Regions from separate parts of the Herbaspirillum lusitanum genome, predicted to be linked through region 2. Evidence: predicted binding sites of a transcription regulator. Region 2 holds the regulator's gene; the other holds the start of a gene.
The links. Region 2 encodes HrcA, which represses chaperone genes, less so after heat shock. Its sites were predicted from a motif close to TTAGCACTCNNNNNNNNNGAGTGCTAA; they were not measured.
Positions count from the first base shown of each region.

Region 1: a site for HrcA is predicted at 8,325-8,351, ahead of groES (co-chaperone GroES). Genes of this name have one in related genera too.

Region 1 is NZ_QXFG01000003.1:390,046-406,293, reverse strand. Features, by position in the region: gene DXT88_RS03140 (TetR/AcrR family transcriptional regulator) at 260-838, shown strand; gene DXT88_RS03135 (MFS transporter) at 962-2,179, shown strand; gene DXT88_RS03130 (SDR family oxidoreductase) at 2,306-3,097, opposite strand; partial or broken gene DXT88_RS03125 (3-oxoacyl-ACP reductase) at 3,181-3,294, opposite strand; gene DXT88_RS03120 (HD domain-containing protein) at 3,364-3,948, opposite strand; gene DXT88_RS03115 (GntR family transcriptional regulator) at 4,074-4,766, shown strand; gene DXT88_RS03110 (phytanoyl-CoA dioxygenase family protein) at 5,203-6,021, shown strand; gene DXT88_RS03105 (SDR family NAD(P)-dependent oxidoreductase) at 6,136-6,933, shown strand; gene DXT88_RS03100 (TRAP transporter substrate-binding protein) at 6,990-8,003, shown strand; gene groES (co-chaperone GroES) at 8,473-8,763, shown strand; gene groL (chaperonin GroEL) at 8,890-10,542, shown strand; gene DXT88_RS03085 (methylated-DNA--[protein]-cysteine S-methyltransferase) at 10,710-11,279, opposite strand; gene DXT88_RS03080 (methionine ABC transporter ATP-binding protein) at 11,572-12,621, shown strand; gene DXT88_RS03075 (methionine ABC transporter permease) at 12,611-13,264, shown strand; gene DXT88_RS03070 (MetQ/NlpA family ABC transporter substrate-binding protein) at 13,330-14,130, shown strand; gene ylqF (ribosome biogenesis GTPase YlqF) at 14,302-15,255, opposite strand; gene DXT88_RS03060 (MFS transporter) at 15,396-16,248, opposite strand, start outside.
Region 2 is NZ_QXFG01000005.1:194,600-210,847, forward strand. Features, by position in the region: gene DXT88_RS05080 (ExbD/TolR family protein) at 1-206, opposite strand, end outside; gene DXT88_RS05085 (MotA/TolQ/ExbB proton channel family protein) at 203-895, opposite strand; gene dapB (4-hydroxy-tetrahydrodipicolinate reductase) at 999-1,805, opposite strand; gene DXT88_RS05095 (outer membrane protein assembly factor BamE) at 1,855-2,367, opposite strand; gene fur (ferric iron uptake transcriptional regulator) at 2,448-2,873, shown strand; gene hrcA (heat-inducible transcriptional repressor HrcA) at 3,039-4,076, opposite strand; gene DXT88_RS05110 (HAD family hydrolase) at 4,129-4,818, opposite strand; gene DXT88_RS05115 (NAD kinase) at 5,093-6,010, shown strand; gene recN (DNA repair protein RecN) at 6,116-7,762, shown strand; gene hemH (ferrochelatase) at 7,825-8,934, shown strand; gene grpE (nucleotide exchange factor GrpE) at 9,422-9,961, shown strand; gene dnaK (molecular chaperone DnaK) at 10,111-12,051, shown strand; gene dnaJ (molecular chaperone DnaJ) at 12,267-13,397, shown strand; gene can (carbonate dehydratase) at 13,685-14,368, shown strand; gene panB (3-methyl-2-oxobutanoate hydroxymethyltransferase) at 14,450-15,277, opposite strand; gene DXT88_RS05155 (deoxynucleoside kinase) at 15,280-15,921, opposite strand; gene DXT88_RS05160 (DMT family protein) at 16,037-16,248, opposite strand, start outside.

The sequences.
Region 1 (16,248 bases), on a different contig from region 2:
ATTTTATGTCGATGGCCGATTGTAGACCAGCGTTGCACTGGAGGAAATCTTGTTTTCGAGGATGTCTTCATACGAATGAAAAACTGCGGAGCAAGACGATGATACAGAGACAGGTGCGGCGTAGTCGGCCGGATGGAGTTCCCGCAAGCAACCAAAGAAGAACGTCGCGCCATACACCACAAACCCTACGTCATGGCATTTTCGCCACAACTTCACGGCTCCCGTTGACTTTTAAGACGACCGGTCATATTATCGCTGCATGTCCAAGCCAAATACCCGTGACCAGATTTTCGACGCCGCGCTCAAACTCCTGTTGGAACGCGGTTTCAACGCGTCGAGCGTGCAAGACATCACGGTCGAGGCCGGCGTGCCGAAGGGTTCGTTTTACAACCATTTCGAGAGCAAGGAAGCCCTCGCCGCCGAAATCGTCAGCGACTATGCCTCACGTCGCAGCACATTGCGCGAGATCCTGGCCGACGACCGCCTGCCGGCGCTGGAACGCTTGCGCGGCTACTTCACGGCGCTCAACCAGCGCCTGGTTGACCGTGGTTTTCAGCACGGCTGCATGATCGGCAACATGACTGCGGAATTGTCGGAGCAAAGCCCGGTGATTCGCGAGCAGCTGCTCAGGATTTACGGCAACTGGAGCACCGCGCTCGAATACGCGATTACCGCCGGCCAGCAAGACGGCAGTATCCCGAACCAGCTGAGCGCCAAGACATTGGCGGGTTTCCTGCTCAATGCCTGGGAAGGCGCGACCTTGCGCGTGCGCGTGGAGCGCAGCCCGGATGCCTTCGATCAATTCATGGAAGTGGTTTTCAACAAAGTCCTGAGCTGAGCAGAACAGAACCGATTCACGCTACACAGAATATTTGCAGCAAGCCGCTTCAATGGAGCGGCATTTTTTTCACCAAGTTTAAGACGACCGGTCATTTCATCTCATTTTTATATCGAGAATTTCATGAACACATCTTCTCTTCCCACTTCCGCTCCTGCGGCGAGCAATGCGCCTCTGTACTGGATGGCGCTGGGCACCTTCGCCGTCGGCGCCGAGGGTTTCATGATCGCCGGCATTTTGCCGACGGTCGCCAAGGACCTCGGCGTCAGCGTTGCGGTCGCCGGCCAGTTGGTGGTGGCGTTCACCGCCGCTTACGCCATCAGTTCGCCGATCCTGACCGCGCTGACCGGCGCCCTGAGCCGCCGCGGCCTGCTGATCGGCGCGATGACCGCCTTCACGCTGGCCAACCTGCTGGCCTGGCAAGCCGGCGGTTACTGGTCGCTGATGACCGCGCGCATCCTGCTGGCCTTCGCCGCCGGCCTGTACGTACCCAATGCGCTGGCTCTGGCCGGTGCGCTGGTCGCGCCGGAAAAACGCGGCAGTGCGCTGGCGCTGGTGAGCGGCGGGATTACCGTGGCAGTGGCGCTGGCGGCGCCGCTGGGGACCGTGATCGCCGACAGCCTCAGCTGGCGCATGACCTTCGCCGGGGTGGCGCTGCTGGCAGCCATCGCGACGCTGGGCCTGATGCTGGGACTGCCGCGCGCCATCGGCAACAACCTGCCGGTCGCCAGCCTGCGTGAACGCGTGCTGGCCGCGCGCGACCCGGCCGTGCTGCGCGCCCTGCTGACCACGCTGCTGTGGGCCACCGGCGCGTACACCATGTACACCTATTTCGCGCTGTACCTGAACCAGGTCACCGGCATCCACGGCACCCACGTCGGCTACGTGCTGTTCGCCTGGGGCATCTCGGCTGCGATCGGCGTCATGGCCGGCGGCAAGATCGCCGACCGCGTCGGCTTCCGCCGCGTTACCGGTCCGGCGCTGATGTTCCTGATCGCCGCCTTCCTGACGCTGACCGCGATTGCCTACCTGCTGCCGGCCAGCCTGGCGGTGCTGCCGGTGTTCCTGAGCGTGATCGTGTGGGGCATTTCGGGATGGGCCTTCTATCCGGCGCAGCAGACCAACCTGATCGGCATCGCCGGCATCAAGCTGGCCCCGATCGCGATGTCGCTCAACGCCTCGTTCATGTACCTGGGCTTCTCGATCGGCGCCAGCGCCGGCGCGCTGACGGTGGCCGAAGGCTCGGCGCGGAATCTGGGACTGGTGGCGGCGGCTTTCGTGTTCGCGGCATGGCTGCTCAAACGCAGCGCGGCGCGCCGGACGGCTGCATCGGCGGCCTGATAGCGGCCAGCCTGCAATTGAAAAGCCCGCGCCGCTTTTGTCGGCGCGGGTTTTATTTTTTGTCCGCTTGGATGCGCGAAGCATCCGAAAGGTCAAATGACGGAAGCCTGCAGGGAATCTACCCGATTACAGATATTCGAGATTGCCGTCGACGCTGATCGCCTGCCCCGAGATGTTTCGCGCGGCAGGCGACGCCAGGAACAAGGCCATCGCCGCGACATCCTGGGTGGTCACCAGGCGCCGCAGTGAAATCTTCTTGACGTAGTCTTCGCGCATCTCGTCGAAGCTCACTCCAAGCGTCTTTGCCCGGGCGGCGATGACGCCGTCCATGCGTTCGCCCTCCACCACGCCGGGAAGAATTGCGTTGACGCGGATATTGCTGGGTCCGAGCTCGACCGCCAGCGATTTCATCAGACCGACGATGGCCCATTTGGTCGAGGCATACGGCGTGCGGAACTGATAGCCCAGGCGTCCGGCCACCGAGGAAAGCGTGATAATGCCCGGATTTTCCGAAGTCTTCTTCAGCAAGGGAACGGCGCGCTTGAGGAAGTAGAACTGGCTGTTCAGATTGGTGTTGATGGTCTGGTCCCAGGCGTCCGCGTCGAGGTCTTCAACCGCGCCCGTCGGTCCGGCGATGCCGGCATTGTTGATCAGCAGATCGAGGCCGCCGAGCTTCCCGGCCGCGTCCGCCATCACTGCATCGACGTCTTCGCGCTTGCCGACGTCGGCGACGCCGGCATGAATGCCGGGGTGCTTCTTCCTGATTGCTTCGACGGCGGCCGGATTGATGTCGCAAACGTAGACCGCCGCGCCGGTCTCCAGGAATGCTTCCGCAATGGCTGCACCGATGCCTGTGGCGGCGCCGGAGATGAAGACGCGCAGGCCGGCGTCCGGCTTCAATAGATCAACTGTTTTCATGAAAATCCCGACATGTGAGCACGTGAGCCACGTCATCGGTCGACGATGATGTGGCGGGAAAAATTGTCCGGTGAAGAGTCAGGCTACCGCGTCAACCCGCCCGCTACCCCTATTACCGCACCGTTAATATAGCTCGCTTCGTTACTGGCCAGGCAGGCATGGATATTGGCGCCCTCCTCCGGCTTGGGTACCCTTCGGTCCCAGTGCGCGGCTCCAGGTCTTGTTCGGTTGCATCGGCGATTGGCGTGATTCCGCCTGATGGTGCTTCATTCCGAAAAATGTCGCGCCACCCACTGCTCACACGCCGTCCACAGTTGCGGTGCGCCTTTTTGAATCACGGGACCGTAGCGGAACAGCACCTGTTCCAGTGAAACGCCGTTCTCCGTCCAGGTACCGCCACCGGTGAAGATATTGATGAGCAACGGCTGGAAGCGATCCAGCGCCTTGGCGAATTTTGCGTCGTCGGTTTCCGCACGTTCGAATTCCTGCCACAGGGCCAGAAGTTGATCACCCTGGTTTTCGGGCAACATGCCGAACAAGCGCTCTGCCGCCTTCACTTCCTGCTCCGCCTGCGCCGCCGCCGAAGACCCGCCGTGAATCGGAAAATCGCCGACGTCGATCTCGACAATGTCGTGCAGCAGGAGCATCCGGATGACGCGATTGGCATCCACGGTCCCATTCGCATATTCGCTCAGCAGCATGGCGTACATGGCCAGGTGCCAGGAATGCTCGGCGGAGTTTTCCTTGCGGCTTTGATCGAGCAGCGGCGATTGCCGCATCACGGTTTTCAGGCGATCGATTTCCCGCAGGAAGCCCAGTTGCTGTTCCAGTCTTGCCAATTCCACAAGCATCTCGCGCAAAAATATAATTTCATGATTATACAAAGCAGTACCGGATGCCGAATCTGACCAGGCCGGGTTGGGAGCGCCCTTTCTCTCCCACGCCGCCGTGTTAAGATACCGGCATGGAATCCGGAATGCAGAATTCAATCGATCAAAATACCTTGTATATCGAGAAGGTGTACGACCGCCTGCTCGAAGCCATCACCAGCGGCGACCTGAAACCCGGCGAACGGGTACGGCAATCGGCGCTGGCTGACCGCCTCGGCGTATCGCGTCAGCCTATCAGCCATGCCTTGCAACTGCTGCGATATCAGGGGCTGGTGCGCGACGCCGGCAAACAAGGGGTGGAAGTTTCCCCGGTCAATCCCGACTACATCGTTCATCTCTACCACGCGCGCGTCTCGCTGGAATCCAGTGCCGCAGCCATGGCGGCGCAGCGGGTCAAGGATGGTCTCGCGCCGAAAGATGACATCGATGCGCTAAAAGAGACGATTGAACGGGGCGTCAGCGCAATGCGGCATAATGCGCCGTTGTCAGTGCTCGTCAAGGCGGATTTCCGTTTTCACATGGCGATTTACCGGCTCAGCGGCAATCCGGCGATTGAGCAAATCATGGCCGGACAATGGCCGCATCTGATGCGTTCCATGATGGCCGTGCTCAATGATCCCGGCGTACCGGTGCGTGCCTGGGAAGAACATCAGATCATCGCGACGCACATTTTTGCCGGCGTGGTGGATGAAGCGTTTCAGGCGGCCGCCCGGCATATCGAACGCGCCGGCCGCGACCTCGCCAAGCGCCTGAGTGCCGGTCGTGATCCGACGGCGTGAGAGGTACTGAGGCAGGCAGTCATTGCCTTGCCTGCTTTCATTTCCCTTTCCAGCCTTCCAGCCTTTCCCATCCGCGGCCGCATCGGCCGCCATCTCCTTGGGTTTCGCCGTCCTTGACCACTTAAAACCCCTACCCAGTATCAAACTGACAATAAATCCCGATTTTCGCCTTTCGGCTTGAATTGGGATTCTGTTCTCGCCCGGCTCTCCAGAGCATATTCTGCGGCATCCTTTGCTAGTCGCCCCCCACTCCCACTCAGCTTCAGCGGCACTCAAGCCGCGCGTGTCCCTGAATCCCATGCTTTCGAATTTGCGAATTTCTCGTTGACCTGCTCAAGGGGGACGACTATTATCTAAAAACTGAATTCGGAATTCCAAATTCAGCATTCAAAAATAAAATCAAATACATCGCCCCATCAAGTCCACAGGAGACAATATGAAACTCAACGCAGAACAACTCGCCCGCTTTGATGAACTTGGGTATGTCTTTCTTCCAGATTGCTTTTCCGAAGCCGAAATCACCGCATTGCGCAATGCTTCGGCGGCCGTACTGGAGATGCAACGTCCGGATATCTGGCGGGAAAAAGATGGCACCCCGCGTACCGCATTTGCCTGCCATCAATACAACGAAGCCTGCAAACTGCTGGCCGCGGACGAACGCCTGGTAGCGCCGGTGGCGCAGTTGTTCAACGAAGAGGTGTACATCCATCAATTCAAGATCAATGCCAAAGCCGCTTTTACCGGTGAAGTCTGGCAATGGCATCAGGATTTTCCGACGTGGCACAAGGATGACGGCATGCCGGAACCGCGCGCCATGAACATCGCGGTATTCCTGGATGAAGTGATGCCGATCAACGGCCCGCTAATGGTGGTGCCGCGCAGTCACAAGGCCGGCGCGCTGGAATCTGCGCACGATACGGAAACCACTTCCTATCCCTTGTGGACGCTGGACAAGAAGACCGTTACCGAGATGGTCGATCGCAATGGCATCGTCACCCCGACCGGCAAGGCCGGCGGTGTATTGATGTTCCACGCAAATATGGTGCACGGCTCGGCCGGCAACATCACTCCGTATCCGCGCCGTATCGTTTATCTGACGCTGTCGGCAGTATCGAATGCGATCACCAAACCGACACGGCCGGATTTCATTGCGCATCAGGACTTCACGCCGCTGCACGCGAGCAGCGCCAATATTCTCAAAGAGTATGCCGAACGTGCTGCGGCGGCGCCCGCCAAGTCTGCCCTGGCAGCCTGAGCCGCAGCCTGCTTCCGACGGAGCCTGGCTCATGCAGGCGGGAACCGCAACTCCCGCGCCGCATGTTCCGGGCCCCGATATTCCGTACATCTCCGTACATCATTGAGGGAAATCATGTCTGAACGCATGAAAGGAAAGGTCGCCATTGTCATAGGCGCCGGCTCATCCGGGCCAGGCTGGGGCAACGGCAAAGCTGCAGCGGTGCTGTATGCACGTGAAGGAGCCAGGATATTCGCGGTCGATTTTCGTATTGAAGCTGCGCAGGAAACCGCAGCCATCATTCGCAGTGAAGGCGGGGAGTGCACCGCTTTCCGGGCCGATGTCGCCAGCAGCGACGATATTCGCGAAATGGCCGCCGCCTGCATGGCGACCTACGGCCAGATCGATGTGTTGCACAACAATGTCGGCATTGTCGAAACCGGTGGTCCGGTCGAGACTTCGGAGGAAAGCTGGGACCGTGTCATCGCGGTCAATCAGACCAGCATTTTTCTGACCTGCAAACATGTGCTGCCGTATATGGCGGCACGCAACGCCGGCGCCATCGTCAACATCGGTTCGATTGCCGGCCTGCGCTGGATCGGTTTCCCCTATCTGGCCTACAGCGCCGCCAAGGCGGCATTGATCAGCATGACCTCCAACATTGCCGTGGAATACGCGGCACAAGGCATCCGTGCCAATTGCGTGTTGCCGGGCCTGATGAACACGCCCTTGATTCGCGAACCGCTGACCAAGACGTATGGCGGCAATGTCGATTCGATGATTGCCCAACGCGACAAAATCTCCCCCACCGGCAAGATGGGAGATGCCTGGGACACCGCATATGCCGCACTGTTTCTGGCATCCGACGAAGCCCGCTACGTCAATGGCACCAGCATCATCGTCGATGGCGGCCTGACGGCGCGCTGCGTCTAGCGCAGCATCTGGCCGGATCATCGCGCCGTATTCAAATAAAAATCATGGAGACAGACATGCAAATCACTCGCCGTACCGTTTTGAAAGCCGCCGCCTCGGCAGTCGGCATCGCCGCCGTCGGCGCCACCAGCGTGCGCGCGCAAACTGCCGTGTTCAACTACAAGGTGGCGACCAACGTTCCGGTCACCCATCCGATTTATATCCGCCTCAGCGAAGCTGCCGAAAAAACCAAGGCGGAAACCGGCGGCAAGGTCGACATCAGGGTGTTCCCGAATGGCCAGTTGGGTTCGGATACCGATCTGCTCAGCCAGGTGCGCTCCGGCAGCGTCGAGTTCCTGACCTTGCCTGGCGTGATTCTGGCCAATCTGGTGCCGATGGCTTCGCTCAACAGTGTTGGTTTTGCCTTTCACGATTACCCCGCAGTGTGGAAAGCGATGGATGGCGATCTCGGCAAATACATTCGTTCGCATATCGAGAAAACCAATCTGCACGTATTCGACAAGGTGTGGGACAACGGTTTCCGCCATATCACGTCGAACAAACCGATCAACACGCCGGCTGAACTGGCGAACATGAAAATCCGGGTGCCGGTCAGCCCCTTGTTGTTGTCCTTGTTCAAATCGCTGAAGGCAGCGCCGACGCCGATCAACTTCAACGAGTTGTACAGTGCACTGCAGACCCGCATCGTGGATGGTCAGGAAAATCCTTTCCCGATCATCACCACTGCCAAACTGTATGAAGTACAGAAATATTGTGCGATGACCAGTCATGCCTGGGATGGTTACTGGCTGCTGGCCAACAAACGTTCCTTCGCCGCAGTGCCGGTGGCGCTGCAAGACATCATCACCAGGAACTTCAATGCAGCGGGTGTCAATCAGCGCGCCGACAGCGAAAAAATGGCGGCCGACCTGCAACAAGAACTGGCTGCCAAAGGCTTGATTTTTTCCAAACCGGCCACTGCACAATTCCGCCAGGTGCTGCAACAAAGCGGCTTCTACAAGGAATGGAAAAACAAGTTTGGTGAAGAGGCATGGACGCAACTGGAGGCGGCGGTGGGCAAGCTGGTTTGAGTGCGTCGCCGTAACACGGTCAACTGATCCCGAACCAAGCTGGAACGACAAAGTCTCGCCGACAGGCGGGACTTTGTCATTGGTAAACAGAGAAAACAGAGAAAAACAGAGAACGGCTTTGAGGCCGGCTACCTCCGCGCGTATTTATTCGTTTCGTTTGTTGATTTTCCCCGCAGAATTGCCCTCGCCATTTGAGCCGCCCGAGGGGATCATGCTTAATCGACAACAACAGTTCAGACTTAAACGAATTCCGACAATTACGCGACTCCGCGCGACTTAAATCATCCCTGCCCTTGAAAAACCCCCATCCCGCCCCTATACTTAGCACTCGTCAGGGGAGAGTGCTAACAGCTTCTTTTCTGGCCTACCCACTTTTCCGATGTGGCACGGAGTTCTTGCTGCAGGGCTTAAGTACACTTTGCAGCCAACGCCGCATTATTTATAACTTATTGAATTTTAAGGAGTTTTCATGAGCCTTCGTCCTTTGCACGATCGCGTTATCGTCAAGCGTCTCGACCAAGAAACCAAGACCGCATCCGGTATCGTGCTGCCTGACGCAGCAACTGAAAAGCCAGACCAAGGCGAAATCCTGGCTGTCGGCAACGGCAAGATCCTGGACGATGGCAAGGTCCGTCCGCTGGCAGTCAAGGTCGGCGACCGCGTTCTGTTCGGTAAGTACTCCGGCCAAGCCGTGAAGATCGACGGCCAGGAACTGCTGGTCATGCGTGAAGAAGACCTGTTCGCCGTCGTCGAAAAGTAATCGACGTCCGCTGCCGCGGCGCGACGTAAATCGTCCTGCGCCGGCAGCGAACAAGTCTGATCGGAGCTGATCGAGCCGATTCAAACGCAATTCAGCAATTCATAAACGAATTTTGGAGAATCCAACATGGCAGCAAAACAAGTAATTTTCGGCGATGACGCACGTGCAAAAATCGTCAATGGCGTCAACATCCTGGCTAACGCAGTCAAGGTAACCCTGGGTCCGAAGGGCCGCAACGTGGTTCTGGAGCGCAGCTTCGGTGCCCCTACCGTCACCAAGGACGGCGTTTCGGTTGCGAAAGAAATCGAACTGAAAGACAAGCTGGAAAACATGGGCGCGCAACTGGTTAAGGAAGTTGCTTCCAAGACTTCCGACAACGCAGGCGATGGCACCACTACCGCGACCGTGCTGGCTCAAGCGATCGTTCGCGAAGGCTTCAAGTACGTTGCCGCCGGTTTCAACCCGACTGATCTGAAGCGCGGCATCGACAAAGCTGTTGTCGCCATCGTTTCCGAAATCAAGACACTGTCGAAGCCAACCACCACCAGCAAGGAAATCGCCCAAGTCGGTTCGATCTCGGCTAACTCCGATTCCGACATCGGCGACATCATTGCCAAGGCAATGGACAAGGTCGGCAAAGAAGGCGTCATCACCGTGGAAGACGGCAAGTCGCTGGAAAACGAACTGGACATCGTCGAAGGTATGCAATTCGACCGCGGCTACCTGTCCCCCTACTTCATCAACAACCAAGAGAAGCAAGTTGTTGCGCTGGAAAACCCATTCGTCCTGCTGTTCGACAAGAAGGTTTCGAACATCCGTGACCTGCTGCCGATCCTGGAACAAGTCGCCAAGGCCGGCCGTCCACTGCTGATCATCGCTGAAGATGTCGAAGGCGAAGCACTGGCAACTCTGGTGGTGAACAACATCCGCGGCATCCTGAAGACTGCCGCCGTCAAGGCTCCTGGCTTCGGCGACCGTCGCAAGGCAATGCTGGAAGACATCGCTATCCTGACCGGCGGTCAAGTGATCGCTGAAGAAGTCGGCCTGACTCTGGAAAAAGCCACTCTGGCTGAACTGGGCCAAGCCAAGCGCATCGAAATCAGCAAGGAAAACACCACCATCATCGACGGTAACGGCGAAGCCATCGCTATCGAATCGCGCGTCAAGCAAATCCGCGCGCAAATCGAAGAAGCGACTTCCGACTACGATCGTGAAAAGCTGCAAGAACGCGTTGCCAAGCTGGCAGGCGGCGTTGCACTGATCAAGGTCGGCGCGGCTACCGAAGTCGAAATGAAGGAAAAGAAAGCACGCGTTGAAGATGCTCTGCACGCTACCCGCGCAGCAGTTGAAGAAGGCGTCGTTCCTGGCGGCGGCGTGGCATTCCTGCGCGCACGCGCCAACATCAAGGACTTGAAGGGCGACAATCCTGACCAGGAAGCCGGCATCAAGATCGTGCTGCGCGCGATCGAAGAGCCACTGCGCCAAATCGTGTTCAACGCCGGCGACGAGCCATCGGTTGTGGTCAACGCAGTGTTGGCAGGCCAAGGCAACTACGGTTACAACGCTGCTGACGGCACTTATGGCGACATGATTGCACTGGGCATTCTGGATCCGACCAAGGTTACCCGTTCGGCATTGCAAAATGCTGCTTCGGTCGCCGCCCTGATCCTGACTACCGAAGCGATGATCGCTGAGCAGCCAGAAGACAAGTCGGCTGGCGGTATGCCAGGCGGCATGGGTGGTATGGGCGGCATGGGCGGTATGGACGGCATGATGTAATTCGGCTGCGCCTGCATTCTCCGGAATGCGGGCGCACCGGAAAGCACGCTTTCCACACGGCTATACGTAGCACGCAGCAAAAGAAAAGGCCTCGAGCGATCGAGGCCTTTTTCATTGTGCGCAGCGTTTGCGTCTGCTCTGCTGCCCTCTGCTACTCAGACCTCGGATCACTCCGCGAACAGCAAACCCTGGTTCGGATCCGGCAGCTTGCTGCGGCGCTTTTGCGGGACGGCGGTGCCGGGCTTGTTGTGCAAGGCATGCGCGCCCTCCAGCGTGAGCAACAACTCCTTGGCCTTGAGTCCGCCGGCGAAACCGGTCAGTTCGCCCGAGGCGCCGATCACGCGATGACAGGGGGCGATGATGGAGATGGGATTCTTGCCGTTGGCTGCGCCGACTGCACGCACCGCCTTGATGTCGCCCAGTTGCACGGCGATTTCGCTGTAGCTGCGGGTTTCGCCGAACGGGATGGTCAGCAGCGCCGCCCATACCCGCTTCTGGAAATCGGTGCCGGTGAAATCCAGCGGGACTTCAAACTGTTTGCGCTTGCCCGCGAAGTATTCGTTGAGCTGGCGTTCAGTCTCCAGCAGCACCGGGCTGGCGGGGTCGGCGCTCATCTCACCCAGCCGCACGCGCGTGGGCTTGTCGTTTTCCCACAGGATCGCCGCCAGCCGCTCGCCGCGGCCGACCAGGGTCAGCTCGCCGACGGGCGAGTTCATGGTTATGTAGACGTATGCCATCGATGGTTTCCTTCCGGGCCGGGACGGCTATCTTAGTCGCATTGGCGCAAACATGCAGGGGGGACTTGCTGCTTATCGGAAATGAAACAGCCGGCATTCTTCATTGCAATTCGCGCCAAAAAGCGCTTGGTTATGCCTTTTTCTCATTAGGGAATATGCAAAATGTAGTTCCGCCTGCAACGAAATCCTCATAAAATCACGGCTCTATATAAAAATATCGGCAGCAGGCTGGTTATTTAGCCGCCCTGCTGCCTTTTTCTTGAAGCAACAATCAAGCAACATCGAAAGCAATATGATCGAAATTCAGGGGGTCACCCAACGCTTCCCCAACGGCAGCGGCACGGTTGATGCGGTACGCAACGTCGACCTGTCCATCCGCAAGGGCGAAGTCTTCGGCATCATCGGCCGCAGCGGCGCCGGCAAGAGCACGCTGGTGCGCACCATCAACCTGCTCAATCGCCCGACCGAAGGCAAGATCATCCTCGACGGCAAGGACATGACCACGCTGTCGGCCGACGACCTGCGCGATGCGCGTCGCCACATCGGCATGATCTTCCAGCACTTCAACCTGCTGTCGTCGCGCACCGTCTACAACAACATCGCGCTGCCGCTGGAACTGGCCGGCCTGTCCAAGGCCGAGATCGCCAAAAAGGTCGAACCGCTGCTGGAACTGGTGGGCCTGACCGCGCTGAAGGATCGCTACCCCGCGCAAATCTCCGGCGGCCAGAAGCAGCGCGTCGGCATCGCCCGCGCCCTGGCCAACGATCCCAAGGTATTGCTGTCGGACGAAGCCACCTCGGCGCTCGATCCGGAAACCACGCGCTCGATTCTCGAGCTGCTGCGCAAGATCAACAAGGAACTGGGGCTGACCATCGTCCTGATCACGCACCAGATGGAAGTCATCAAGGTGATCTGCGACCGCGTCGCCGTGATGGAAGCCGGCGAGGTCATCGAACAGGGCGAAGTGCTGGACGTGTTCCGCGAACCGAAACATGAAGTCACGCGCGCCCTGATCGGCGACGTGATCGCCCACGAACTACCCAAGGGCGTGCTGGAGCGTCTGCGCGCGCGTCTGGCCAATACCGAAGCAGGTTCGGGTACGGATCACCTGTTCCGCTTCGCCTTCACCGGCTCGGGCGTGGACCAGCCGCATCTGTCGGAAGCGGTGCGCCGCTTCAACCTGGACTTCAACATCCTGCACGGCCAGATCGACGAGATCCAGGGCCAGGCCTTCGGTTCGCTGGCGATCCTCGCCAACGGCACCGCCGAGAACATTACCAATGCAATGGATTACCTGCGTGCGCAAGGCGTCGTGGTGGAGGAGCTGAACCATGTCATCTGAACTGATTGATCTCTTCATCAGCTCGTTCGGCGAAACGCTGATGATGGTCGGCATCTCCGGCCTGCTCGGCGCCGTCTTCGGCGTGCCGCTGGGCATCGCGCTGCACCTGACCGAACGCAAGGGCATCCTGCCCAATGTCGCCTTCAACCGCATCGCCGGCCTGCTGGTCAACGCCGTGCGTTCGACTCCCTTCATCATTTTGCTGGTCGCCGTGATCCCGTTCACGCGCTTCTTCGTCGGCACCTCGATCGGCACCGCCGCAGCGATCGTGCCGCTGACCATCGCTTCGGCGCCGTTCATCGCGCGCCTGGTCGAGACCGCCTTGCGCGAAGTCGACCACGGCCTGGTCGAAGCCGCGCAAGCCATGGGCGCGACCACCTGGCAAATCATTTACAAGGTATTGGTGCCTGAAGCGTTTGCTGGTATCGTCGCGGGTCTTACGATCACCTTCGTCAGCCTGGTCGGCTATTCCGCCATGGCCGGCGCGATCGGCGGCGGCGGCCTGGGCGACCTCGGCATCCGCTACGGCTACCAGCGTTTCCTGCCGGAAGTAATGCTGGCGGTGGTGCTGATCCTGATCGTATTTGTGCAATTGGTGCAAACACTGGGCGATGTCCTGGTACGTCGTCTGAGCCATCGTTAAGAACAGGTCCAGGCGTAAAAAATAATGCAGCTATCCGCTGCTGCTATCGAAGAGAGAGGGAAACAATGAATCGTCGTCAATTAATCCAATTTTTCGCAGGTCTGGGCGTGGTTGCAGGCCTGGTGTCCGCACCGGTCCTGGCGCAAGACAAGCCGATCAAGATCGGCGCCACCGGCGGCCCGCACGCTGAAATTCTGGAACAAGTCAAAAAGATCGCCGAGAAAGACGGCCTGAAGCTGCAGATCGTTGAATTCAGCGATTACATCCAGCCGAACGCGGCCCTGTCCGCCGGCGATCTGGATGCCAACAGCTACCAGCACCAACCGTACCTGGATGCGCAAGTCAAGGACCGCGGCTACAAACTGGTCAGCGTCGGCACCACCATCACCTTCCCGATGGGCGTGTACTCGAAGAAGATCAAGTCGCTCAACGACCTGAAGAACGGCGCCCGCGTCGGTATCCCTAACGACCCTACCAATGGCGGCCGCGCACTGCTGTTGCTGCAGGCGCAAGGCGTGCTCAAGCTGAAGGCCGATGCCGGCCTGAAGGCGACGCCGCTGGACATCGTCGACAATCCGAAGAAGGTCAAGATCATCGAACTGGACGCGGCGCAACTGCCACGCTCGCTGGATGACTTCGACGCCGCCGCCATCAACGGCAACTTCGCTGAATCCGCAGGCCTGTCGCCAACCAAGGACGGCATCGCCATCGAAGCCGCCAAGGGCCCTTACGTCAACGTCATCGCCGTGCGCGTCGAAGACAAGGACAAGCCTTGGGTCGCCAAGCTGGTCAAGGCTTACCACAGCCCGGAAATCAAGAAGTTCGTGATCGAGAAGTACAAGAACTCGGTCGTCACTTCCTGGTAATCCGGCGATAGCCGCTGCCGCACCGGCGACCGCCGGCACGGCAAAAAAAAGGGCGGGACCTCCACGAGGTCCCGCCCTTTTTGTTTGCATGTCTGCGCCGTCGCGCCGGCAGTTCAGCAGTTCAGCACATACCGCACACGCAAGCCGTTTCGCTGCCCGCCCTCCGCTCCGTCATTCGGGGCGGCCGCGATTCTTTTCCGCTTCCTCGGCGGCGATGGCCGCCAGTTCCGCGGCTTCTTCCGCTGCTGCGATCGCCAGCTCGGCCTGGTAATTGGCCAGCAAGGCGGCGCGCGTGGCGGGCGTCTCCAGCGTGATTTGTCCGAGCGCGCCGGTGCGATAATCCTGCAGGAAAGTATGCGCCGCCTTTTCAAAGTCGAAGTCGCCGCCCTTGAGGCGGAAGCCGCGCTTGATGGCGACCCCTTCCACCACCGCCACGCCATCCATGCCGTCGGTCTTGAAACCGTAACGCGCCGCCAGCAGGTGCGGATAACGCTTGAGCAGTTCGTCGGCGAGGAAAGTCGCTACCTCTTCCTCGATCAGCGCGTTGCTGCCGATCGCGTGGCTGGCAGCCAGCATCAGGCCGTCGCTGGGATGCTGGATCTTCGGCCACAGCATGCCGGGCGTGTCGATCAGCACCATGTTGTTGCCGAGGTAAAGACGCTGCTGCGTCTTGGTCACGGCCGGCTCGTCGCCGACGGCGGCCACGCGCTTCTTGAGCAGCGCATTCATCAGCGTCGACTTGCCGACGTTGGGAATGCCCATGATCATCATGCGCAAGGGCTTGAGCGGCGTGCCGCGATGCGGCGCCAGCGCCAGCGCCAGCTTGGGCACCTTGGCGACGTCGCTCGGCTTCTTGCAGCTGAGCGCGACGGCGTTGACGTTCTTCTGGCTGTTGTAGTGCGCGATCCAGGCTTGTGTGACGCCCGGATCGGCGAGGTCGCTCTTGTTGAGGATCTTCAGGCAGGGCCGCTGGCGAAACAGGCGGATCTGCTCGATCATGGGATTGCAGCTGGCCTGCGGCAGGCGGGCATCCACCACCTCGATGACCAGGTCGACCTTTTCCATCGCCTCCGCCGCCTTCTTGCGGGCGGCGTTCATGTGACCTGGGAACCATTGAATAGACATGCGGAATTCTTCTTTTTGCAAAATAAGCCGCTATTTTACGGCCTGCGGCCCGTTTGCCCCTAAAAAGAAGGTCGGCGAAGGTGCCGATTCCTCCTGTTCGGCGACTTATTCCGCAACTTGCTCCGTACTTGCTCAGTAACTTACTCCCCGGCCGGAACGGCCGCGGCCGTACTCGCCGCCGAGCGTGCATTGACGTAACGCAACACCAGCACCAGCGCCAGCGCGTAGACGATGGCCACCACGCCGTAGGCCAGCACGATGCGCGTAATCCAGTTGCCGAAGCTGTGCAGGATCGCGCCCATCAGCGCCACGCCGACCAGCGCGCCGATCTGGCGATTGGCGTTGAGCGCGGCGGCGGCGCTGTTGGCGTGGCCCTTGCCGGCCACCTGCATCACGGCGGTAGTCATGGCCGGGATGGCGGTGCTGATGCCGAGGTTGGCGAGCGCGCCGGCCACCGCCAGCATCCAGTAAGGCGTCTCCGGCGTCAGCCCGATCTGCACCGCAGAAAACACCGCGCCGACCGTCAGGCCCAGGCGCAGCGGCAAACGCGGTCCGAAACGCGCCGTCATGCGGCCTGAGTTCAGGTTGCCGATGAAGATCACCGCCATCATTGGCAGCATCTGCAAACCGGTCTGCAGCGCATCGGCGCCGCGCGCCTGCTGCAGGAACAGCGCCAGGAAAAAGAACTGTCCGTAGACGCCGAAGTTGATCAGGAAGCCGATGCCGTTGGCGGCCGCGAACTGCGGCGTGGCGAACAGCGCACGCGGCAGCAGCGGCGCCGAACCGCTGCGCTCGCGCTGCACCAGCGTGCCGAACGCCAGCATCGTCACCACCACGGCGGTCGCGATGGGCAGCGATGTCCAGCCGTAGACCGGTCCTTCAATCAGCACGAAACTCAAGGCCGCCAGCATCAGCACGCCGAGGAAATGGCTGGCGATGGTCAACGCGCGCACGTGCCGCTCCACCGACGGAATCATCTTGACCGCCATGTAC
Region 2 (16,248 bases):
TCGATGGCGACGCTGACGGTTTGCGGTTTCTCGGGAGCCGGCGCCGATTTTGCGGTCGGCAGATCGAGTTGCAGCGAATGCGTGAACAGCGGCGCCGAAAGGATGAAGATCACCAGCAGCACCAGCATCACGTCGACCATCGGGGTGACGTTGATTTCGGCCATCGGGCCGGCCTGGTGGTTGTCGTTGAAGCCGCCGAAACTCATGCTTCCCCCTTGCCGACGCGCTCGCCGGTGGTGAGGTAAGCGTGCAGGTCATGCGCGAAGCCGTCGAGTTCAGCCAGCGTCAGGCGGTTCAGGCGTGTGAAGGCGTTGTAGGCCAGCACCGCGGGAATCGCCACCACCAGACCCAGCGCCGTCATGATCAATGCTTCGCCGACCGGACCGGCGACCTTGTCGATCTGCACCGTGCCGCTGGCCGAGACCGCCGCCAGCGCGTGGTAGATGCCCCAGACGGTGCCGAACAGGCCGACGAACGGCGCGGTCGAGCCGACCGAAGCCAGCAGCGTCAGGCCGCGTTCCAGCCGGGCCGAAACGCGGTTGATTTCACGGCGCAGCGTGCGCGTGATCAGTTCGCCGGGATCGGTGGCGGCATTGAGCGAGGGCGTATTTTGTTTGGAGGAAATGCCGGCGGCTTCGGATGAGCGTTGCGCCAGCGGGGTGAAGATTTCTTCGCTGTCGACGGTGCGCATGACGGCGATGGCGTCGGTCAGCGTGGGCGCTTTCCAGAAGCCTTCGAGCGCATTGCTGCCGCGACGGATGCGCCACGAGCTCCAGGTCTTGGAAAGAATGTAATACCAGCTGGCGACGGACATCAGCAGCAGAACATAGGCGACGGCATGCGAAACGGCATCGCCTTGCGCCCAGTAATGGGCGAATCCAACGGTTTGTTCCATATCGTGTTCTCTAGGTTGGGAGCAGAAATAAATGGCAATCCGTTGGAGTAGGCATCCGCAAAAAGATTCGCTGCATCCGTTGATCAGATGCAGCGGCGGAAGACTACTTCAGTCCGAGCACGTCCTGCATGTCGTACAGGCCGGTTTTCTTGTCGGCCAGGAAACGCGCGGCGCGCAGGCTGCCGTGGGCGTAGGTGACGCGGCTCGAGGATTTGTGCGTGATTTCGATGCGCTCGCCGATGCCGGCAAACAGCACGGTGTGGTCGCCGACGATGTCGCCGCCACGGATGGCGGAGAAGCCGATCGACGACGGATCGCGTTCGCCGGTGATGCCTTCGCGGGCATAGACGGCAACGTCGTCGAGCTTGACGCCGACGGCGTCGGCGATGACTTCACCCATCTTCAGGGCCGTGCCGGACGGCGCGTCGACCTTGTGGCGGTGATGCGCTTCGATGATTTCGATGTCATAGCCGTGCGAGAAGCTCTTGGCGGCCAACTCCAGCAACTTGAGCGTGACATTGACGCCGATGCTCATGTTGGGGGCCAGCATGATCGCGGTCTTTTGCGCGGCGGCGGCGATCGCGTCCTTGGCTTCCTGTTCCAGGCCGGTGGTGCCGATGATCATCTTGACGCCATGCGCGGCGCAGTATTCGGCGTGCCTGAGCGTGCCTTCCGGACGCGTGAAGTCGATCAGGAAGTCGGCGTTGGCGAGGCCTTTGGCCAAGTCCGATTCGATCGCGACGTTGGCTGGTTTACCGAGGAAGGAGGCCGCGTCGGTGCCGATGCTGGGCGAACCCGGCACGTCCAGGGCGCCGGCCAGCACCATGTCGTCGGCGTTCCGGATGGCTTCGATCAGCATGCGGCCCATGCGGCCGGATGCGCCGGCGACGGCGATTTTCAATGCGCTCATAGTGCTTGTACTTGTACTTGTGGTTGCGGGTATTGCTGTACTGGCCAGCTTACTTGGAGGAGGACGGCGGAGCCGTGGTCGTCGGCGTATCCGACAGTTCCGGCATGGCGCCCTTCTTGGAACCGGCGATCAGGGACAGATATTCCTGTTCGGTCGGCAAGTCGTTGCCGCCTTCGTAGCGTTCCATCAGGTTGTCCTTGAAGAACACCGACACGCGGCTGCTCATCAGTTCACCGTTGCCCTTGGCCAGGCGGAATTCATAATCCCAGCGATCCGAATGGAACACGTCGGCCAGCAGCGGCGTGCCGAGCACGAAACGCACCTGGTCGCGGGTCATGCCCGGCTTCAGTTGCGCCACCATCTCCTTGGAGACGAAATTGCCCTGCTGGATATCGATGCGATAAGGCTTGAGGAAGCCGAACAGGCTGCTCTTCTTCGAAACCTGCACGCCGGTCGCGTCGGGCGCAGCTGCGCCTTCCGCCGGTTTTTTGGATGCACAGCCGGACAGCAGGGTGCTCAGCGCGATCAGCGCCAGAGCGGTAGTACGGTAGGAAGGCAACATTCGCATAAAGATTTCAATTGGTTGAGCAATTGTGCTAAAACGCTATATGATAAAGCAGATAACCTGATTTTTACTGAAACATGCCTAATAATCCATCCGAACTGAAAGCCAGCGGCCTCAAGGCTACTTTGCCGCGTCTAAAAATCCTGGAAATCTTCCAAAACACCGAGGTGCGTCACCTCAGCGCGGAAGATGTCTACAAAATGCTGCTGGCGGACAATCTGGACGTCGGTCTGGCCACGGTCTACCGCGTGCTCACGCAGTTCGAGCAAGCCGGCCTGCTGCAGCGCAATCACTTTGAAACCGGCAAGGCCGTATTCGAACTCAACGAAGGCTCGCACCATGACCATCTGGTTTGCCTGGATTGCGGCAAGGTCGAGGAATTCTTCGACGCCGAAATCGAGAAGCGCCAGCTCAAGATTGCCCAGGAGCACGGTTTCGAGATTGCCGATCATGCGCTGGCCTTGTACGGCCATTGCAAGGATTGCCGCAAGACCAAGAAATAGGCATCCATGCCGGCCGGATTCAATCCGGACGCAGTTTGCAAAGAACCATCCCGCCATCGCCGGATGGTTTTTTTATTGCCGCTTCGATGATGGCGGCCAGGGGTGTAAAGAAGGGTAAGCGGTGTGCAACAGTTCGCTGCAGTCCTCAATCCTGTTCAGCCGGACTCAGTTGTTGTTGCCGCTGAGTGCGCTCGACAGCAATTTGGCGGTGATGTCGACGATGGGAATCACGCGCTCGTAAGCCATGCGGGTGGGACCGATCACGCCCAGCGTGCCGACGATCTTGCCGTTGACTTCATACGGCGCGGTGACGATGCTCATGTCGTCCATCGGCACCAGCTGCGATTCGCCGCCGATGAAGATCTGCACGCCGGTGGCCTTGCTCGACACATCCAGCAACTGCATCAGGCTGGTCTTTTGCTCGAACATGTCGAACAGCTTGCGCAGCGAGGTCATGTTCGACGACAGGTCCGAGACGCTGAGCAGATTGCGCTCGCCGGAAATAACGACGTTGTCCGATTCGTCGGCCATCGCATCGCTGCCGGCTTCGACCGCCGCCTGCATCAGGCTGGTCATGTCGTCGCGCAACTGGCGCAGTTCGTTCTGCAGGCGCAGGCGCACCTCGTCGAAGCCGAGGCCGCCATAGTGCTGGTTGATGTAATTGGCGGCCTGCACCAATTGCGAAGGCGTGTAGTCGACCTCGGTCAGCAGCAGGCGGTTTTGCACATCGCCGCCGGGGCCGACGATGACCAGCAGGATGCGTTTTTCGGACAGGCGCAGGAATTCGATCTGCTTGAAGATCGACTCGCGCTTGGGCGTCATCACCACGCCGGCAAATTGCGACAGCGACGACAGCACTTGCGCCGCATTGGAAATGATTTTTTGCGGCGAGTTGATCTGCGAGCGTGATTGCAGTTTGGTTTCCAGCGTGGCCTCGTCAATCGCATCCATCGATTCGATCGTCAGCAGCGTGTCGACGAACACGCGGTAACCGCGCGGCGTCGGAATGCGCCCGGCGGAAGTGTGCGGACTGGCGACGAAGCCCATTTCTTCGAGATCAGCCATGACGTTGCGGATGGTCGCCGGCGACAGTTCCAGTCCCGAAATCTTGGAGAGCGCGCGCGAGCCGACCGGCTGGCCGTCGGCGATGTACCGTTCGACCAGGGCCTTGAGCAGGGTTTGAGCGCGATTATCTAGTTGCATGTCTTCATTCTAACGAGCAGGAAGCAGGCGTGCCAATATCCTGCCATATATATTACGCCGCCAGCCAGTACGCCAGTTCGTTGAGATCGGTGCATACCGCATCGGGACGCACATGCGCCGGCAACTCGCGCTGGAAGCGGTTCATCCAGACTGCGCGCAAGCCGGCTTGCTGCGCCCCCAGCACATCCAGCGCCAGGTCGTCGCCGACATAGACAGTGTGTTCCGGCGCGACGCCGAGCGCAGTGCAGGCGGCGTGGAAGATGGCCGGGTCGGGTTTGGCGGTGCCGAACTGATGCGCGGCGATGGAGATTTCAAAATGTTCGGCCAGGCCGATGCGCGCCAGATCGGCGAAACCGTTCGACACCGTGCCCAGCTTCAGGCGCAGCTTCAACTGCTGCAGGCCGGGGACGACGTCGTCGAAGGGCGTGACGGCATTGCGGCCGGTGGTGAAAATCTCCATGGCAGGATCCGCCAGCGCGGGGTCTTCGCCATGCTCGGCCAGCACCGTGGTCAGCGCCGCATGGCGCAGCGCCCACAGGTTGATCTTGTAGGCCGGGTTGGTCTGCGCCAGCACCTGCCGGCGTGCGCGCAGGCTGAGGATGCTTTCGCGTTGCACCACGCCGGGCGCATGTTGCGTCAGCCATTCGTACAGCCGGGTTTCGGCAAGATGCAGCACCGGCTCGATCGCCCACAGCGTATCGTCGAGGTCGAACAGGACTGCCTGGATGTTGGTTTTGTTCATGAAATCGGTTCGGAATAGTCTGGGGGCCTGTTAACAATGAATTTGCGAGGTGCGTTTCAGCCAGGCAGTGTGCTGGCAAGCCATGCAACGCGGCCAGCGCACTGCCTGGCTGAAACCCTTCGGGAACGGCTGCAGGCGTCGCCTGCCGTTGTTGCAGCTCCTTGCCGTAGCACCGCTACGCCGCGTCGCTGCGCCTAGGCAGTCAACACCTGCCCCGCGTTCGCACTCGCAAATTCATTGTTAACAGGCCCCGAATTATGCTTTAATCCGCAGCATGTGGCCCATCAAATTACCCGTGCAGGCGGCAACGCCCAAAACCATTGCAATCGTCGGCAAATATCATGCCGCCGGCATCGCGCAATCCCTTTCCGATATCGCCGCCTTCCTGGAAGCGCACGGCCATACCATCGTGTTCGAAGCCGAGACCGCGCAGAACATCGCGCTGGAAGGCTATGACGCCATGTCGCCGGAACAGATCGGCCAGTTCGCCGATGCCGCCATCGTGGTCGGCGGCGACGGCACCATGCTCGGCATCGCACGGCAACTGGCGCCGTTCAACGTGCCGCTGATCGGGATCAATCAGGGGCGGTTGGGCTTCATGACGGATATTTCGCTAGACCGCATGATACCGGTATTGGCCGACATGCTGGACGGCAAGGTCGACGTCGAAACGCGCTCGCTGCTGGAAGCCACGGTATTTCGCGATGGCGAACAGATTTTCAACGCGCTCGCTTTCAATGACGTGGTGGTCGCGCGCGGCGCGTCTTCCGGCATGGTCGAACTGACCGTGGAAGTGGATGGCCGCTTCATGTACAACCAGCGCTCCGATGGTCTGATCGTGGCCACCCCGACCGGCTCGACCGCCTATGCCTTGTCGGCCGGCGGCCCGCTTTTGCATCCGAGCCTGCACGGCATCGTGCTGGTGCCGATTGCGCCGCATGCCTTGTCGAACCGGCCGATCGTGATTCCGGACTCCTGCGAGATCTCAATCCAGGTCGTCAACGGCCGCGACATCAGCGCCAACTTCGACATGCAGTCGCTGACCAGCCTGTCGCACGGCGACCGCATCGTGATCCGGCGCTCGGCGCACAAGATCACCTTCCTGCATCCGGAAGGCTGGAGCTACTACGACACCTTGCGGCAAAAGCTGCACTGGAACGAATACCCGTCGGTTGAAGGCCGCCTGCAATAAGCGGGCTATCTAAAAGTACAATAGGCGCCTCGGGTGTCTTTTCCATGCGGTTCTCCGTACGGAAAGACGCTGCCGATATTGATAAAACACCAAGTCCATCATCCCATGCTGCGTACCCTGTCGATTCGTGATTTCGTTATCGTCGATGCCATCGAACTCGAGTTCGCTCCCGGATTTTCCGTCTTCACCGGCGAAACCGGCGCCGGCAAATCCATCCTCATCGACGCCCTGGCGCTGGCGTTGGGTGGTCGCGGCGACGCCAGCGTGGTGCGCGAAGGCGCGGCCAAGGCCGACATCACGGCCGATTTCAGCGCCGGTCCCGATGTTGCCGCCTGGCTCGAAGCGCATGAGTTTTTCGACGAGGACGGCGGCGTGCTGCTGCGCCGCGTGATCGACAATGCCGGCCGTTCCAAGGCCTTCATCAACGGCATTGCCGCCACCGCGACGCAATTGCGCGAACTCGGCGAGCTGCTGGTCGACATCCACGGCCAGCACGCACATCAGTCGCTGCTCAAGTCAGACGCCCAGCGCCAGTTGCTGGACAGCCAGGCGGGATTGCTGGAGGAAGCCAAAGCCGTCGCCGCTGCCTACAAAACCTGGCGCGCGCTGGCGAAGCAGCGTGAAGAATTCGAAGTCAACGCCAAGAACGTCCTCCTCGAACGCGAGCGCCTCGAATGGCAGGTCAGCGAGCTCGAAAAACTGGCAGTCAAGCCGGGCGAATGGAGCGACATCAGCAACGAACACAGTCGCCTGTCGCACGCCGCCAGCCTGATCGACGGCGCGCAGGAAGCGCTGAGCGCGATCTCCGAATCGGACTCGCCGATCCTGTCGCAGCTGTCTTCGCTGACGCAGAAACTGGGCAAATTGACCGACGTCGATGCCGCGCTCAAGCCGGTCATGGAGGCGCTGGAGCCGGCGCAGATCCAGTTGCAGGAAGCGGTCTACGCGCTCAATGATTACCTCGGCCGGGTCGAGCTTGATCCGGCGCGGTTGAAGCTGGTGGAAGGGCGGCTGGAAGCGATCCATTCGACCGCGCGAAAATTCCGCGTGGCGCCGGACGACTTGCCGCAGGAGCACGCCAAGCTGGCGGAAGAATTGAAGCAGCTGGCCGATGCCAGCGACCTCGATGCCTTGCGTGCGCAGGAAGCAAAACTGCAGGCCGCCTACACCGGCGCCGCGCAGAAATTGTCGAAAGGCCGCATCAAGGCGGCCAAGGCGCTGGGCGAAGCGGTCACTGCCGCCATGCAGGACCTGAGCATGTCGGGCGGACGTTTCGCCATCGCATTGGAAGCATGCGAACCGGCGGCGTATGGTGTGGAGCAAGTGGAATTCCTGGTGGCGGGGCACGCCGGCGTAGCGCCGCGGCCGCTGGCGAAAGTCGCTTCCGGCGGCGAACTGGCGCGCATCGCCCTGGCGATTTCGGTGATTGCATCGAGTTCGACCGCGACGCCGACCCTGATCTTCGACGAAGTCGACAGCGGCATCGGCGGCGGTGTGGCCGAAGTGGTCGGGCGCCTGTTGAAACGCCTCGGCCAGGATCGCCAGGTCTTGTGCGTAACGCACTTGCCGCAAGTCGCCAGCCAAGGCAACCAGCACTTCCAGGTCAGCAAGCGCAACGAGGCCGGCAAGACCGTGTCCCAGATCGAAGCGCTCGACGTCAAGTCGCGCGTGGAAGAAATCGCACGCATGCTGGGCGGCCTGGAAATTACCGCCACCACGCGCAAGCACGCGCGCGAGCTGCTGGCGCTGTAACGCCCCGCCAGCACCGCTTCCTTCCAGCCAATCCAGCCAACGCCAGACCTTCACGGATTTCCATGTCATTTCGCAAAGAACCTCCTTACCTCCACGGCAGCCAGCAGGCGCAGGCTGCCGTCGTGCTGGTCAACCTCGGCACGCCGGACGCGCCGACTGCACGTGCGGTGCGGCGTTACCTGAAGCAGTTTTTGTCGGACCCGCGCGTGGTGGAAATCCCGCGTGCCATCTGGTGGTTTATCCTCAACGGCATCATCCTGCCGTTCCGCTCCGGCAAGTCGGCTGAAAAATACGCCTCCATCTGGGACGCCGAAGGCTCGCCGCTCAGGCTTAACACCGAGCGCCAGGCCGCCTTGTTGCGCGCGCGCCTGCTCGAACGCGGCCACCGCGTCCACGTCACTCATGCGATGCGCTACGGCAGTCCGGCGGTGTCGGACGTGCTCGACGAACTCAAGGCGCAGGGGTGCGACCGCATCCTCGTTCTGCCCGCCTATCCGCAGTATTCCGGGACCACGACTGCCTCGATTTTCGACGCCGTATTCCAGCATTTCGCCAAGGTGCGCAATGTCCCTGAACTGCGCCTGATCAAGCATTACCACGACCACGACGGCTACATCCAGGCGCTCAAGCGCTCGGTGCAGACGCATTGGGACGCCAACGGCCAGCCGGACAAGCTGGTCATGAGTTTCCACGGCGTGCCCAAGCGCACGCTGCTGCTGGGCGATCCTTATCATTGCGAATGCTACAAGACTGCGCGGCTGCTGGCCGAAGCGCTGGGCTTGAGCGAGGCGGAATACGTGGTGACGTTCCAGTCGCGTTTCGGCAAGGCTGAGTGGCTCCAGCCCTACACCGCGCCGACCTTGCAGGAGCTGGCGCGCCAGGGAGTGCAGCGCGTCGATGTCATGTGTCCGGGCTTTACCAGCGACTGCCTCGAGACATTGGAAGAAATCGCGATGGAAGCCAAGGCCGAATTCCTGCATGCCGGCGGCCGCGAATTTCATTTCATCCCGTGCCTGAACGATGCGCCCGCCTGGGGCCAGGGCATGATGGAAATCGCCGAGCAGCACCTCATCGGCTGGCCGACTTTTGCCGGCGCCGCACAGCGCGAAGAAGAACAGAAACAGGCTGCCATCTCAGCCGAACAGGCCCGCCGCCACGGCGCCACGCAATAGCCTGTGCGCCGCAAACTGGACGAAACGGGACTGCAGCCTGTTAAAATAGCGGGCTGCGCTGGTCTTGCATGGCGGAAATAAAGTGCGAGTCAGATGCGCCGTTCGGCGCGGCGGGAAAGAGACTCCTGCCGGCTTCAGTACAGCGCAACCAGTTGCGAATAGCTGATCCACGCTGCTGCCAGCAAGGTATAGGCGAGGACGGTGGCGGAGATAAGCGGCAATTTCATGACGTCTCCTTGAAAATTGGCGGGGGAAACTTAAATCAAGTTCGATTGCACCATCATAAATGGTGCATCGCAAACGCCTATTTCAAGTGTAGTAAATTCTGTAACAAAGCGTTAGAACGTTTTTGGATGTCATAGGACTTCTGGATATGGCATCTGCACGTAATAACCATTGAAAAACTAAGGTTAAGCCTCATGTGCAGCCCCAAGCGCCATAAGGCGCGCAAAACCTACCATACGTACCATGTCGGAGAGTATTAACTATGCAAGATACGGAAAAGCCAGCGGAAAACGAAGCAGTGCAGGACGCGCAAGCGCAGACGCAGGCGTCTGAAGCCGTGGAGCCGGGCCTGGAAGAGCAGTTGATCGCCGCCGAAGCCAAGATCGCCGAGATGCAGGATGCTTTCCTGCGCGCCAAGGCCGAAGCCGAGAACATCCGACGCCGCGCCCAGGACGATATCAGCCGCGCCCACAAGTTTGCGATCGAAGGCTTTGCCGAATCGCTGCTGTCGGTCAAGGACAGTCTGGAAATGGCGCTGAAGATCGAAACACCCTCGGTCGAATCGCTCAAGGAAGGCGTCGACATGACATTGAAGCAACTGTCGGCCGCGTTCGAGAAGAACAAATTGCTGGAAATCAGTCCGGAAGCCGGGGAAAAGCTGGATCCGATGAAGCATCAGGCAATTTCGGCCGTGCCGGCCGAGCAGGAAGCCAATACTGTCGTGACCGTCCTGCAAAAGGGTTACACCATCTCCGAACGCCTGTTGCGTCCGGCCCTGGTGACTGTGGCGCAGGGCAAGTAAGCTGGCGCTGTACAGATAAAAACGATAAACGGCACAAAATTTGCTTTTAAGTGGCACTCGCCGCTTGAAAGTCAGATTTTTCTCCACATATTAAAACTATCAAAACTATTGTTGTTCCCTAACGGGACTTAAGGATCGAAGGAAAAATCATGGGCAAAATCATCGGTATTGACTTGGGTACTACCAACTCGTGCGTCTCCGTCATGGAAGGCGGCCAGCCGAAAGTCATCGAGAACTCCGAAGGCGCGCGTACCACGCCTTCCATCATCGCGTATCAGGAAGACGGCGAAGTGCTGGTTGGCGCACCTGCCAAACGCCAGGCCGTCACCAATCCTAAAAACACCATCTACGCCGCCAAGCGTTTGATCGGCCGCAAGTTCGACGAAAAAGAAGTGCAGAAGGACATCTCCCTGATGCCTTACGCCATCGTCAAGGCCGACAACGGCGACGCCTGGATCGGCGTGCGCGACAACAAGCTGGCGCCGCCGCAAATCTCCGCAGAAGTGCTGCGCAAGATGAAGAAGACCGCCGAAGACTACCTCGGCGAAGAAGTCACCGAAGCGGTCATCACCGTGCCGGCCTACTTCAACGACGCGCAACGTCAGGCGACCAAGGATGCCGGCCGTATCGCCGGCCTGGAAGTCAAGCGCATCATCAACGAACCGACCGCCGCTGCGCTGGCGTTCGGCCTCGACAAGACCGAAAAGGGCGACCGCAAGATCGCGGTGTATGACTTGGGCGGCGGTACGTTCGACGTCTCGATCATTGAAATCGCCGATGTCGATGGCGAGAAGCAATTCGAAGTGCTGTCCACCAACGGCGACACCTTCCTCGGCGGCGAAGATTTTGACCAACGCATCATCGATTACATCATCGACGAGTTCAAGAAGATCAACGGCCTCGACCTGTCGAAGGACGCGATCGCTCTGCAACGCATCAAGGCCTCGGCCGAGCGCGCCAAGATCGAACTGTCGTCGTCGCAGCAAACCGAAATCAACGAACCGTACATCGCCATGGCCAATGGCGCGCCGGTCCACCTGAACCTGAAGATCACCCGCGCCAAGCTGGAATCGCTGGTGGAAGAGCTGATCGCCAAGACCATCGATCCATGCCGCACCGCGATCAAGGATGCGGGCGTCAAGGTTACCGACATTGACGACATCATTCTGGTCGGCGGCATGACCCGTATGCCGAAGGTGCAGGAAAAGGTCAAGGAGTTCTTCGGCAAGGAACCGCGCAAGGACGTCAACCCTGACGAAGCGGTCGCCGTCGGCGCTGCGATCCAGGGTTCGGTGCTGTCGGGCGAGCGCAAGGATTTGCTGCTGCTGGACGTCACGCCACTGTCGCTGGGTATCGAAACCATGGGCGGCGTGATGACCAAGATGATCAAGAAGAACACGACCATCCCGACCAAGTTCAGCCAGGTGTTCTCGACTGCCGACGACAACCAGCCTGCCGTGACCATCAAGGTTTTCCAGGGTGAGCGCGAAATGGCGGCCGGCAACAAGGGCCTGGGCGAATTCAATCTGGAAGGCATTCCGCCTTCGCCACGCGGCACGCCGCAAATCGAAGTGACCTTCGACATCGACGCCAACGGCATTTTGCACGTCGGCGCCAAGGACAAGGCCACCGGCAAGGAAAACAAGATCACCATCAAGGCCAACTCCGGCCTGAGCGAAGATGAGATCGAAAAGATGGTGCGCGACGCCGAAGCCAACGCCGAAGAAGACAAGCGCCTGAAGGAACTGGCCGAAACCCGCAACCAGGGCGACGCGCTGGTCCACTCGACACGCAAGGCATTGACCGAATACGGCGACAAGCTGGAAGCCGGTGAGAAGGACGCCATCGAAGCCGCCATCAAGGAGCTGGAAGAAGTCCTGAAGGCGAACGACAAGGCCGCCATCGACGCCAAGACGGCAGCATTGTCCGTGGCTGCGCAAAAGCTGGGCGAAAAGATGTACGCCGACCAGCAGGCGCAACAGGCTGCCGCCGGCGGTGCAGCTGGTGCGGCGGGTGGTTCTGCTGGTGCCGGCGAATCGCGTCCGAAGGACGACGACGTGGTCGATGCCGACTTCAAGGAAGTGAAGTAATCCGGATTGCGGGCGAGAGAGATTTTCTTTCGCCCGCAGCCCGACGAAGTCATTCAGGATCTGGCTTCAGATTCAGCTTCAGATTCAGACACACGTCGGCCGGCTTTACCGCCCGACACGCCGAGCAAGATGGTCGCAAGATCGTCTCTCGGCTTTTTCACATTGTTGGTTCTCGCGCAAGTGCGGGGAAGCCCAATAACAAGGTGTTATAAAACATGGCAAAACGTGACTTTTACGAAATCCTTGGTTTAGCAAAAAATGCGACCGACGATGAGATCAAGAAGGCTTATCGCAAGCTTGCGATGAAATACCATCCTGACCGCAACCCTGACAGCAAGGGCGCGGAAGAGAAATTCAAGGAGGTCAAGGAAGCCTACGAGATGTTGTCCGACGCGCAAAAGCGCGACGCCTACGATCGTTACGGTCATGCCGGCGTTGATCCCAACATGGGTGGCGGCGGCGGCGCGGGTGCAGGCGGCTTTGCCGATGCCTTCGGTGATATCTTCGGCGACATTTTCGGCGGCGGCGGCGGTGGCCGTGGTCGCGGCGCAGGTCCGCAGGTGTACCGCGGCGCCGACTTGCGTTACAACCTCGAGATCACGCTGGAACAAGCGGCGCACGGTTTCGACACCACCATCCGCGTACCGTCCTGGGACGAGTGCGATACCTGCCATGGGTCCGGCGCCAAGCCTGGTACTTCGCCAACCACCTGCGGCACTTGCGGCGGCCACGGCCAGGTACGCATGCAGCAAGGTTTCTTCAGCATCCAGCAGACTTGCCCGAAGTGTCACGGCAGCGGCAAGGTGATTCCCGAGCCATGTCCGACTTGCGCCGGCGCCGGTCGCCTCAAGCGCAACAAGACGCTGGAAGTGAAGATTCCGGAAGGCATCGACGACGGCATGCGCATCCGTTCGTCCGGCAACGGCGAACCGGGCATGAACGGCGGTCCTCCGGGCGATCTGTATGTGGAAATCCACATCAGGCAACACGAAGTGTTCCAGCGCGATGGCGACGATCTGCATTGCGAAATGCCGATCTCGTTCGCCAAGGCGGCATTGGGCGGCGACATCGAAGCGCCGACCTTGAGCGGCAAGGCTTCCTTCACGATTCCGGAAGGCACGCAATCCGGCAAGACCTTCCGCCTGCGCGGCAAGGGCATCAAGGGCGTGCGCTCCGGCTATGCCGGCGACCTGTTCTGCCACGTCGTGGTGGAAACGCCGGTCAAGCTGACCGAACGCCAGAAGGACCTGCTGCGCGAATTTGAAAAACTGACTGCCGAAGGCGGCGCCAAGCACAGCCCGCAAACCAAGACCTGGAAAGACAAGGTCAAGGAATTCTTCGAGTAATTCGGCTCAGACCGGCGTCGCCGTTTCAGGCGCGCCGGTTTTTGCGGCGTTTTTTCTATACAATGCAGTCGCGGCGCATGGTGCTGGTAACACAGTGCTCAGAACATGCGCCGCGCATTTCCGGAAGACATCGTTAGCATGCGCCATCGGCCGTCCGGCCGTATCCAGCGCCCGCCGTGGCAAACACGGCGAACGTCCGGTCTTCTTTTCATTCATCCTCATGCCTGCCGCGATCGGCCCTTTCGGGTGCGATGCGACGACAAGCGTGAAACTCGATCTTGCCGACTATGACCATACCAAGCCAACAAGACCAGGTTCAGCTGCAACTGCTGCAAGGCAACCGCCGCTGGGCAAGTGAAATTACCGCGCGGGACCCGGATTTCTTTTTGAAGCTCGGCTCGCAGCGTTCTCCCGAATATTTCTGGATCGGCTGTTCGGACAATCGCGTTCCGGCCAACGATCTGCTCGGCCTGTTGCCGGGTGAACTGTTCGTCCACCGCAATATCGCCAACGTGGTCGTGCACACCGATCTGAATTGCCTGTCGGTGCTGCAGTTCGCGGTCGACGTGCTGAAGGTCAAGCACATCATCATCTGCGGCCACTACGGTTGCGCCGGCGTCCAGGCGGCGCTTACCAAGCGCCGCGTCGGTCTCGCCGACAACTGGTTGCAGCACGTCCAGGACGTCCATGAAAAGCACATCGGTTGTTTCCACGACCACATGTCGCAGGGCGACCAGCATGATCGTCTGTGCGAGCTCAACGTGCTGGAACAGGTCGCCAACATCTGCCGCACCACCATCGTCACCGATGCCTGGGAACGCGGTCAGGAATTGAGCATCCATGCTCTGGTCTACGGCGTGCACGACGGATTGCTCGAAGCCTTGTCGCCGACCATCAGCAATGTCGATGAATGCAGCAAGAACCTGGCAGTCAGCCTGGATCGCTACAAGGACATCAAGGACATTCGCTGAAGCGGAGCCTGCCTGTTCCTGAAAAGAAAAAAGCCTGCGCGAGCAGGCTTTTTTTCGTCTGCCGATATCCGGAGAAAGCGCTCAGAAGCAATGCTCGGCTGCCGGGAAGCTGCCGTCCTTGACCGCCGCCACATAGCCGCGCACGGCCTCTTCCACACTGGCTGCGCCGTCCATGAAATTCTTCACGAAGCGCGCCTTGTGGCCCGGGAACACGCCCAGCATGTCGTGCATCACCAGCACCTGGCCGGAACAGTCCGGACCCGCGCCGATGCCGATGGTGGGGATGCGCAACTGCGCCGTCACGTCAGCGCCGAGCGTCGCCGGAATCGCTTCCAGCACCAGTAGCGAAGCCCCGGCCGCCTGCACGGCCCTGGCGTCGGCGTGCAGCAATTCGGCGCCTTCCAGCGTCTTGCCCTGCACCTTGAAACCACCCATCTGATGCACCGATTGCGGCGTCAGGCCGAGGTGCGCGCAAACCGGGATGCCGCGTTCGGTCAACAGGCGAATGGTGTCGGCCAGCCAGGCGCCGCCTTCGATTTTCACCATGTGTGCGCCGGCCTGCATGAGCTTGACGGCATTGTCGAATGCTGCGAGCGGCGACCCGTAGGCGCCGAACGGCATGTCGGCGATGATCAGCATGGACTGGTTGCCGCGCGCCACACTGGCCGTGTGATAGGCGATGTCCGTGACGGTCACCGGCAAGGTCGATTGGTGGCCCTGGCATACCATGCCCAATGAATCGCCAATCAGCACCGTGTCGACGCCGCTGCGATCCATCAACGCCGAAAAACTGGCGTCATAACAGGTCAGCATGGTGATTTTGTCGCCCTTGTCGCGCATGGCTTGCAGGGTGTGGATGGTGACGGCTTTCTTGCGTGTTGCGGGAACGTCCTGCAGATAGGCGGCCATGGTTATTCTCCTCGGTTCAGGAATGCGCGCTTGCCGCGCATCTCGATGATGTGCGACAGCAGCAGCTCAAAATCTTCGTCGCTGTCGGCCATGTTCATGTGCTCGTTGTTGACGATCAGCAGCGGTGCGGCATCGTAGTTGTAGAAAAAGCGACTGTAGCTGTCGCCCAGGCGCCGCAGGTAATCGTGTGAGATCGAGGCTTCCATCGGAATGCCGCGCTTGCGAATGCGCTCGATCAGCGTTTCCACCGGCGCCTGCAGATAGATCACCAGATCCGGCTGCACGGCGTGCGTGCGCATGTGCTGATAAAGCTGTTCGTAGAGTTTCAGCTCTTCATCGGCCAGCGTCAGGCGCGCGAACAGCGGATCTTTTTCCAGCAGGAAGTCGCCGACGAAACGGGTGTTGAACAGATCCGATTGCGCCAGCTCCTGCAATTGCTGGATACGCTGGAACAGGAAGAACATTTGTGTCTGCAGCGCATAGCGGCCGGCGTCGCGGTAGAACTTTTCGAGGAAAGGGTTTTCCTGCGGCTGTTCCAGCACTGCCTGCACGCCGAGACGGTCGGCCAGCTTGCGCGCCAGCGTAGTCTTGCCGACGCCGATCGGGCCTTCGATGACGATGTAGTGGTAACTGTCTAAATCCATTCTCGCTCTTGACGGCTATTGCACCGCACACAGTGGATGGGAGTCCGCATTGTACGAGAGTGGCGCTGCGCTGTCAGCGCTGTGTCAGAACCGGTTCCGCAGAACGAGCGGCAGATCAGCTGCGGAAAATGAAATACACCGCGCCGACCAGACATAGCGCCGCCCACACATAGTCGAGCTTGAACGGCTGCTGCATGTAAATCATTGCAAACGGCACGAACACCGTCAGCGTGATCGCCTCTTGCATGATCTTCAGTTGCGCCAGGCTGAACTGCGTGTAGCCGATGCGGTTGGCGGGCACCTGCAACAGGTACTCGAACAGCGCGA